Regions from separate parts of the Paenibacillus sp. GbtcB18 genome, predicted to be linked through region 2. Evidence: predicted binding sites of a transcription regulator. Region 2 holds the regulator's gene; the other holds the start of a gene.
What was found. The regulator NrdR, encoded in region 2, represses ribonucleotide reductase genes. The targets are predictions, from matches to a motif close to AACACNATATATNGTGTT.
Positions count from the first base shown of each region.

Region 1: a site for NrdR is predicted at 1,555-1,572, ahead of KVT34_RS17655 (adenosylcobalamin-dependent ribonucleoside-diphosphate reductase). Genes of this name have one in related genera too.

Region 1 is NZ_JAGXJX010000005.1:371,229-375,928, forward strand. Features, by position in the region: gene KVT34_RS17645 (AAC(3) family N-acetyltransferase) at 1-139, shown strand, start outside; gene dat (D-amino-acid transaminase) at 265-1,104, opposite strand; gene KVT34_RS17655 (adenosylcobalamin-dependent ribonucleoside-diphosphate reductase) at 1,651-4,269, shown strand.
Region 2 is NZ_JAGXJX010000005.1:205,620-210,319, forward strand. Features, by position in the region: gene KVT34_RS16730 (MntP/YtaF family protein) at 1-186, shown strand, start outside; gene coaE (dephospho-CoA kinase) at 231-824, shown strand; gene KVT34_RS16740 (lytic transglycosylase domain-containing protein) at 824-1,402, shown strand; gene KVT34_RS16745 (alpha/beta-type small acid-soluble spore protein) at 1,473-1,703, opposite strand; gene nrdR (transcriptional regulator NrdR) at 1,815-2,297, shown strand; gene KVT34_RS16755 (YuzF family protein) at 2,488-3,105, shown strand; gene KVT34_RS16760 (FMN-dependent NADH-azoreductase) at 3,296-3,943, shown strand; gene KVT34_RS16765 (DUF441 domain-containing protein) at 4,105-4,557, opposite strand.

The DNA.
Region 1 (4,700 bases), 170 kb from region 2:
TTTCGAGCGGGCGGGCGCGGATTTCGAAGTCCGGAATTCGCCGGTCATCCGCGGAAAAGTAGGCTCGGCCGAGGCGGCTTTGATGCCGCAGCGTCCGCTTGTCGATTACGCGGTGGCATGGATGAGCCTGCACCGGTAGCGAAAAGAGGGCGACCGCTGCTTGGCTGCTCCCGTATGCGGCGGTGTGAGGCTGGCGCGGTAGAAAAAAGGCCTCCAAACCCACTCTAGAGTGCGGTTTGGAGGCCTTCTTTACTGCCCGCGGGTTCAGCGGCTTCCGGCCGGTATCGACGCCTCGAAGGCCTGCTGGAGCCGTCGGGTAACGGGACCGGGCTTGCCGTCTCCGACGGGCCGACTGTCTACCAGCACGACCGGCATAACCTCGGAGCCTGTGCTGGTAATGAAGACTTCATCGGCCGAGGCGAGTTCCTCTTCCCGGAACGCTTCTTCACGCACGGCGATGCCCAGACCTTCGGCGAGCCGGAGAACAAGCGAACGGGTGACGCCCCGCAGGATATGATGATCGGCGGGATGAGTCTTGACGACCCCGTCTTTGACGATCATCACGTTGGACGCGCTCGCTTCGGTGATGACGCCGCCGCGGCTGAAAATAACTTCGCCCGCCCGGCCGTCAAGAGCCTCCTGCTTCAGCAGCACATTCGGAAGCAGGTTCAGCGATTTGATGTCGCACCGGTGCCAGCGGATATCTTCCCGGACGATGGCGGAAATCCCGCTTTCCAGATCTTTCAGCGGACGCAAAAACGGGGAGCACCAGCCCGTCACGACCGGCTCCGCCGCAGCCGGAAAGGGATGAGAACGAGGAGCGGCGCCTCGCGTGATCTGAACGTAAGTGAGGCCGTCGGGGATGCCGGCAGCCTCCGTGAGCCGGTTCAGCAGATCCTCCAGCTCTTCGAGCGGATAAGGAAGGCTAATCCGGACTTCGGCCATGCTGCGGCTGAAACGTTCCATATGCCCCTGTACTTCAAATAGCCGGCCGTCGTAAATACGGAACACTTCGTAGACGCCGTCTCCGAAATAATAGCCCCGGTCAAGGGGAGAAATGCGGACTTCTTCGTCCGGTACAAGTTGATTTCCGAAAAGCATCATCGGGTAAATTCTCCTTTAAGTGATCTTTCTTTGTGATGCCAAAATAAGCGCTTGTATTGGCAAGCGTGTCCGGGCGCAGCCGATTAAAAGTAAATGTATGTAGGGATTAATACGAAAAATTACCCAACTGGCGAACGTCCGTTTCTTTTTTAGGCGGATCTGTTTATAGTATATAGGGGAAAGAATGTCTTACACAAATGGGCCGGTGGTATGTATGCACGGAGATCGGCTGCAGCGATTTTTTTACAAAAAATTACCTGCGGGCTCGGCGGCTCTTTTTTTACAGGCTTGATTTGTCGAAAAATGTCGTTTTTTATGAAAGTTCCGCAAACGAAATAAAGAGCAAGGCGAAGAAAAAGAGAGAAAACAAGCTCATGGTTTTTATTATCCCGTTGAATTCATTCGCAGTTTATTCGTAACACAATATCTAGTGTTGTATAATCTTTTAAGGACACTATATATAGTGCTTACGTACATACCGCGAATTTCGCGCAGTGGTGCGGGTTCCCGGGTGCAGGTACATTGATTTGGGAGGGTGTTGCCGTTTTGAAGACGATGCAGCGGAAAAGTTTGGAAGGTTTGAGCGAGAAAATCTTTTTGGATCGTTATGCGTTAAAAGATGCGGACACGAACAATACGAAAGTCGGAGACGTGGTGCTTGTCCTGACCAAGGACGACCCGAAATTTCCGGCCAAGGAAGTCGGGGAAATTACCGCTCGGGATGGGCGTAATGTGACCGTTAAGCTGCGCAGCGGCGAAACGATTGAGTCGAACATCGACAGATTGACTCTTAATATAGAAAAAACGCCGGATGAGCTGTGGGACCGCCTGGCCAAGGCCATGGCTTCCGTGGAAGCGACACCGGAAAAACAGAAAGAATGGACGGAAAAATTCCGTTACATTCTGGACGATTGGAAGCTTGTTCCGGGAGGCCGTATTGCGGCAGGCGCGGATGCCAGCGACGAACTGACGCTGTTCAATTGCTATGTCATCCCGTCTCCGCACGACAGCCGCGGCGGTATTATGGCAACTTTGTCCGAGATGACGGAAATTATGTCCCGCGGGGGCGGGGTTGGAATTAATCTTTCGTCCCTTCGCCCGCGTCGCGCGATCGTTAAAGGCGTGAACGGCTCTTCCAGCGGTTCCGTGTCATGGGGAGGCCTTTTCAGCTATACGACGGGCTTGATCGAGCAGGGCGGCAGCCGCCGCGGCGCGCTGATGCTCATGATCAACGACTGGCACCCGGATCTGCTTGATTTTATCACCGTTAAATCTACGATGGGCCAGATTACGAACGCGAACCTCTCCGTTTGCGTAAGCAACGGCTTTATGAAAGCGGTGAAGGAGGATCTGGACTGGGATCTCGTGTTCCCCGATACGACGGATCCCGAATACGACGAAGTTTGGAACGGCGATCTCAATGAGTGGAAAAAACTCGGAAAAGCCGTAAAAGTGTACCGCACGGTCAAAGCCCGTGAAGTTTGGCACACGATCATTGAATCCGCATGGCGCTCCGCGGAGCCGGGCGTCGTGTTTATGGAGTACTATAATCAGATGTCCAACAGCTGGTACTTCAACCCGATCATCTGCACGAATCCTTGCGGAGAGCAGGGGCTTCCGGCCTGGGGCGTCTGCAACTTGTCCGCCGTCAACCTGTCCAAGTTTTACGACGAGGAGAATGACGATGTCGCCTGGGACGAGCTGGGCAAAACCGTCCGTTACTCCACGCGTTTTCTGGACAACGTCATCGACAAGACGCCATACCACTTCGAGGAAAACCGCGAGAACCAGCAAGGCGAGCGCCGTGTCGGACTTGGAACGATGGGGCTGGCCGAGCTGATGATCAAGCTTCGCATCCGTTACGGAAGCCCGGAATCTCTCGAATTCCTGGATAAGATCTATGGTTTCATGGCACGCGAAGCTTACCTGGCTTCCTCTGAAATTGCCGGGGAGAAAGGTTCTTTCAAGCACTTCGACACCGAGAAATTCCTGCAGAGCGGCTTTATGAAAAACATGCACGAGGTTTATCCGGAAGTGACGGAATCCGTCCGCAAAAACGGGATGCGCAACGTGACGGTCATTACGCAGGCGCCTACGGGAAGTACGGGAACGATGGTGGGAACTTCCACCGGCATTGAGCCTTATTTTGCCTTTGAATATTTCCGTCAAAGCCGCCTCGGTTACGACAAGCAGTTCGTGCCGATTGCGCAGGAGTGGAAGGATGCCAACAAGGATCAGGACCTGCCGGATTATTTCGTGACATCCATGACTTTGTCGGCCGAGGATCATATCCGCGTTCAAGCCGCTATCCAGCGCTGGGTAGACAGTTCCATTTCCAAGACGGCGAACTGTCCGGCCGATTTCACGGTCGAAGAAACCGAACGGCTGTACGAGCTTGCCTTCGATCTGGGATGCAAAGGCGTGACCATCTACCGCGACGGCAGCCGTGACGTGCAGGTACTCAGCACCGGAACGGACAAGGACAAGAAGGACGAGAAGAAGGCCGAGACGGCCGTTCCCGCACCTGAAGTTCCGACAGAAGCACCGTCTGTGGCGGTTGCGGCGGAACCGGTCGGCCAAGCAGGTGCGAATACCGGGAACGTCTTCGATAAAGAATATAAACGCCGTCCGCAAATTCTGCGCGGCGCTACGTATAAAATCAATACGCCGTTCGGTATGGCGTACATTACGATCAACGACATGAACGGCTCGCCGAGCGAAATTTTCCTCAACGTGGGAAAAGCGGGATCGGACGTCTTCGCCATGGCGGAAGCGCTCGGCCGCGTCTGCTCCTTGTTCCTGCGCTACGGCGATCACGGGAACAAAGTGAACCTGCTGATCAAGCATCTCAAAGGCATCGGCGGTTCGGGCGCTATCGGCTTCGGCGCCAATCGGGTCGAGTCCATCGCCGATGCGGTCGCCAAAGCGCTTGAAATGCACGAAGAGGCGATGGCCGGCGAAGCGGGAGCGGAGGCATACGTGACGGCCACGAAAGAAGTCGTGCATGAAGCGCCGGCTGCTCTTGGCCATGCCGAACCTTCCGCAGGGACTGCGCCTGCCGGGCTGACGTCGCTCGACTTGTGCCCGTCCTGCGGCTCCGCTTCGCTCGTGAACAGCGAAGGCTGCAAGAACTGCACGAACTGCGGGTACAGCCGCTGCTCGTAAGATTGAATAAGCTAAGTAAAGATCTGTACATGTGTGACGTCATAAATACTGAGAATTTTTTTCAAGTAAATGAGAAGGAATTTTCGTATTTAATGATAAATGTATAATTATACATTGTTATACATCATTTTGTGACCTAGACCTAATTTGCCTTCCCTAATTGAACCGAAAATAGTCTATCGCTTAGAAAAGGTATAGTTCTTCAAGAAAATTGAAGAGGCTGTACCTTTTTTGTCGTAAAATTGAGATTTCATGAAAAGCGGGTAAGCGCAAAGATTTGGCAATAACAAGAATTGTTTTAAGTGCTTATGCTGCATTGTATAGCATCGTCTTGCCCAAGGATAACATCACCGTTAGATCAACGAACTCGTGGACTTCACCTTTATATAAGAAGTGTATATATAGCTGACTATTTGGGAAAATAGGTAATT
Region 2 (4,700 bases):
ATCGGTGCCGCTTTGATCGGGTATACCCCGCTGCTGACATCGGCGGTAATCGCGGTAACGAGCGGACTCTTTATTTACTTCGGCCTGAAAATCGGCTATCAGTATTCGGGGCTCGGCTGGATTCGTAAAGTTTCGGTGCTGCCGGGAATCGTCCTGATCCTGATGGGCATTTCCAAACTGTTTTAGCTGTTATACCTTAAAAAATGTGATTGACGTGGGAGTCGAGTGAAATGAATATAGGACTCACGGGAGGTATCGCCTGCGGCAAAAGCACGGTCTCGGCCATGCTTGTCCGCCGCGGTGCGATTCTTATAGACGCCGACCGGATCGCGCGCGAAGTGGTAGAGCCGGGGAGCCCCGTTCTGGCCCAGGTCGCCGCGCATTTCGGACAAGATATGCTGCTGCCGGATGGCTCGCTCCACCGTAAAAAACTGGGCGAGACGGTTTTCGGGAACGAAGAAGCGCGGAAAGCTCTCGAAGATCTTCTGCATCCGTCCATCCGTGCTCTCATGAAAGAAAGAATGGCCGCCGCGGAGCGTGAATTTCCGGACAAGCTTGTCGTGGTGGACGTGCCTTTGCTCTACGAATCGGGACTTCAAAGCATGTTTTCGTCCGTTATGGTCGTTTATGTGCCGAGAGATGTCCAGCTGAGGAGACTGATGGAGCGGGACGGACTGAACGCCGAACAGGCGGAATCCCGGCTTGCGGCCCAGTGGCCCATTGAACGTAAAAAAGAGCTTGCGGATAGCTGTATCGACAATTCGGGGACCCTGGAGCAGACGGAGCAGCTTGTCGAGCGGTTCTGGCTTCAAAGGGGGCTGTAATGAAGCTTCTGCGGAAAAAGCGGGTATTCGCCCTGCTGCTGCTCGGATTTGTTTTTCTTCTGTTCAGCAACGGTCTTTTTATCGGGCAGATGATCTATCCCATTCACTATCGTGAAGAAATCCGGCAGAATGCCGCACAGTACCAGGTCGATCCGTTTCTGATTGCGGCGATCATCAAAGTGGAGACGAATTTCAACCACGACCGGGAATCCAAAAAAGGAGCTGTCGGCATTATGCAGCTCATGCCCGATACGGCGGAATGGATTCGCGAAACGTCCAATACGAAATCGGCCGACTTCCGCGACCCGAAACATAATATCCAGCTTGGCTCCTGGTACCTGGCTTGGCTGAACAAGCAGTACAAAGGAAACTGGCTTTATTCTATAGCCGCGTATAACGCGGGTCAGGGAAACGTCAGCAAGTGGAAAAACAACGGCGTCTGGGACGGGACGGAAAAAACCATCAACAAGATCCCGTTCGGCGAAACCCGGCATTATGTACAGAGGGTGCTGTATTATCAGCAGAAATTCAAGAAGCTTTACGGCGAGGAATGGGATCAAAGCGCGGGAAGCAAATAAAGAAGCACCGAACCCGGCGGGTGTAGCCGCCGGATCCGATACTTCGTTGCTGCTTGGTTTCCGCTAGAAGTTAGCGGGATTGGCCTTGACCGGCCAGTTGTTGTTCGGCGATTTGCACCAGTCTGCGAGTAATGTGACCCCCGATAGCACCCGTGTCGCGAGTAGCCATGTTACCGTAGTAACCGTCTTGAGGAATCGCAATACCAAGCTCTTGGGCAACTTCATATTTCAGCTGATCCAAAGCTTGGTTAGCTTGTGGAACAACCAGTACGTTGCTGCTGCGAGATTGTCCTGCACCCATTTCTGTTCACCTCCTTGTCGATGGTAGAACTATTATGTGCGTTTTTGTAGGCTTGATAACAAGCAACATTTGGGAGTAAAAATAAAGAACGGACGAGAGGAGGAATCCCCGATGAAATGCCCGTTTTGCGAGCACAACGGCACGAAAGTACTGGACTCCCGCTCGGCTAACGACAACAAATCGATCCGCCGGCGCAGAGAATGCGAGAAGTGCCAGCGGCGGTTTACGACGTTCGAGATGGTGGAGGAAACGCCTCTTATCGTGATCAAGAAGGATGGCAGCCGCGAGGAATTTAACCGCGACAAAATTTTGCGCGGGTTAATCAGAGCCTGCGAGAAACGCCCGGTATCCGTGGACCGGCTGGAGCAAATCGTCTCCGAGGTCGAAATGCAGGTGCGTAATATGGCTCACGCGGAAGTGGACAGCATGAGAATCGGAGAACTCGTGATGGAGCAGCTTTACCCGGTCGACGAGGTGGCCTATATCCGCTTTGCGTCGGTGTACAGGCAGTTTAAAGATATCAACATGTTCCTGAAGGAACTGGAGCAAATTTTAGGCAAAACGAATTTGAGCGCATTGAAATCGGACGGTTAGAGGCCGGAACGAGCTTGCAAGGCTTTCTTCTTGAAAAGAGGAAAGTCTTTTTTGCCGTTTAGCCGGGGGGAATGGCCGGAACTACAGGCATCTCCCGCACAGCCGAAGATAACAGCGGGAAGGCAACAGGCATATCTCCGCATCCGCCGCCATATCTTTCAGGGTGGAACGGCTCAAAGGAGGCGACGATATGTCGATGACGCAAGGAAACGGGCAGGGAGTGCCGTGGGGATTCGGGAAACCCGAAGTTCCCGATTACACGAAAGTGACACAGGGGCAGGCGCAGCTGCCGGGGTATCCGCCCCAGCAGGGCTCTCCGTTCGGAGGCGGGGGCAATCTGCCACCGTTCACTCAAGGTCCGCCACCGGGAGGGATGACCGGCGCTTTTCCGCCGCAGGGAGCTTACCCGGAGAGCTTCGGCTCAGCCGACGGCTGGCCAGGACAGGCGGGATTTCCTCCGGGTTCTCAATCCGGAGGCGGAGGTTTCGCGCCTTTCCCGCAGGGAGACTTCGGATCGGTCGGCGGAGGGGCAGGGCAGGGGGGCTACGGCTACGGCTACGGCGCTCTTGAGGCGGGCGCCCTTTCTGGAGGCGCTCCGGTCGCGGTGCCGCAGCCTTTTTTCAGCATCGATCCCTATGTGTATCTGACGCTTAGAACGATTGTCGGCCGAGGTGTGGTGGTAGAGACGGTTCGCGGAAGCAACCGGGGTGTTCTGACAGATGTGAAACCGGATCATGTCGTGGTACAGGAGGACGGTAAGAAATTTTTTATCCGGACGGCCCAAATCATTTGGGTGATGCCGGAGTAGAACCTTATCGAAGGCTAAGAGCCGCCGGATTCCGGCGGTTTTTTTTGTACGCATTGGACTGCCTGGAATTAAATTTTATATAGCTGCTTTACAAAAGAAAGTGACTATGATAATATACTTACATAAAGTAAGTTATTGAATACAAGTTAGCCGATACAAATATTCGAAATCCGACTAGGAGGAAATCAAAATGAACAAATTATTATATATCACTGCAAATCCAAGAGAGGTGGACCGTTCTTTCGGTCTTCAGGTCGGGGAACATTTTCTGGAGGCGGTGTCGAAAGAAAATCCGGATCTTCAAGTGGAACGCGTAGATGTGTACGAAGAGCATATTCCCCTTATCGACGCCGATGTGCTGAACGGCTGGGATAAGCTGCGTGCCGGTGAAGCGCTCAATGAAACGGAAGCGGCTGCTATCAACCGGATGAATGAAGTGCTGGAGCAGTTTTTGTCGGCGGACGGCTACGTATTCGTCACTCCGATGTGGAACCTGAGCTACCCGCCGATGCTGAAAGCTTACATCGACAACATCGCGATTGCGGGAAAAACGTTCCGTTATACCGCCAACGGACCCGAAGGGCTCATGTCCGGTAAAAAAGTCGTTCACATCCAAGCGCGCGGAGGCATTTATTCCGAAGGACCGGCCGCGGACTTTGAATTTACCGACAAATATTTGCGCGGAATTATGGCATTCATCGGAATCACGGACTACGAGCATGTCTATGTGGAAGGCATCGCGGCTTTCCCGGACAAAGCGCAAGAGCTAGTGCAAGGCGCCAAAACAAGAGCCGCGGAAGTAGCCGCTCAGTTTGCGAAAACCCCATCGCGAGTATAAGCTTTCCCCCTTGCGGTGTTCCCATATTAACGCAAAAAACTGCCCCTTTCTGAACTGCACCCCCATGTTAGACACGATCTGACATTGGAGGTTCCGTTCATTCTGAGAGGGCAGTTTTTGCGTTTGGAGCCGGGCGGTACGACAGCAACTATTGGTACGTCTCAGCCTTTGCCGATAAGCAGGGAGAGCAGACCGGCCGCTATCAGAGGGCCGACGGGGACACCGCGGAACAGCGCGACGCCAAGCACGGTGCCGATAAGCAGTCCGGCTACCACATTCGGCTGGTTCGTCATGAGCAGAGCGCCCCGGCCGCCCAGGTATGCAACGGTGATTCCGATCAGCACGGCCAGAAGCGATTTCCAGTGCATAAAGGACTGGAGAATGGCCTGGACGGGCATTTTGCCGCTGGCGATTGGCGTCATGACCCCAATGGTCAAAATGACGACGCCGATCGTAAGTCCGTATTTTTCCAAGAAGGGAAAGGCTTGATGTACATTCATCACCCGCAAAAGCAGGAGAACGAGCATGGCAATCGTAACGGTCGAATTGCTGCTGAGCAGCCCCAGAAGGGCCAAACCGAGCAGCAGGATGGAAGGCATGTCCACTTGGGCCATCTTCAAATTCCCCTTTAGGTCTTTTTTGTTTCCATTGTATAGCATGGAAGCCGCGTCAACAAGGAAGAGACCGGTCAAGAGGAGGACGATAGCATTAGAAGCCGGCCGAGGAGTTGCGGGGTTATGGTATAATTCCCTATACG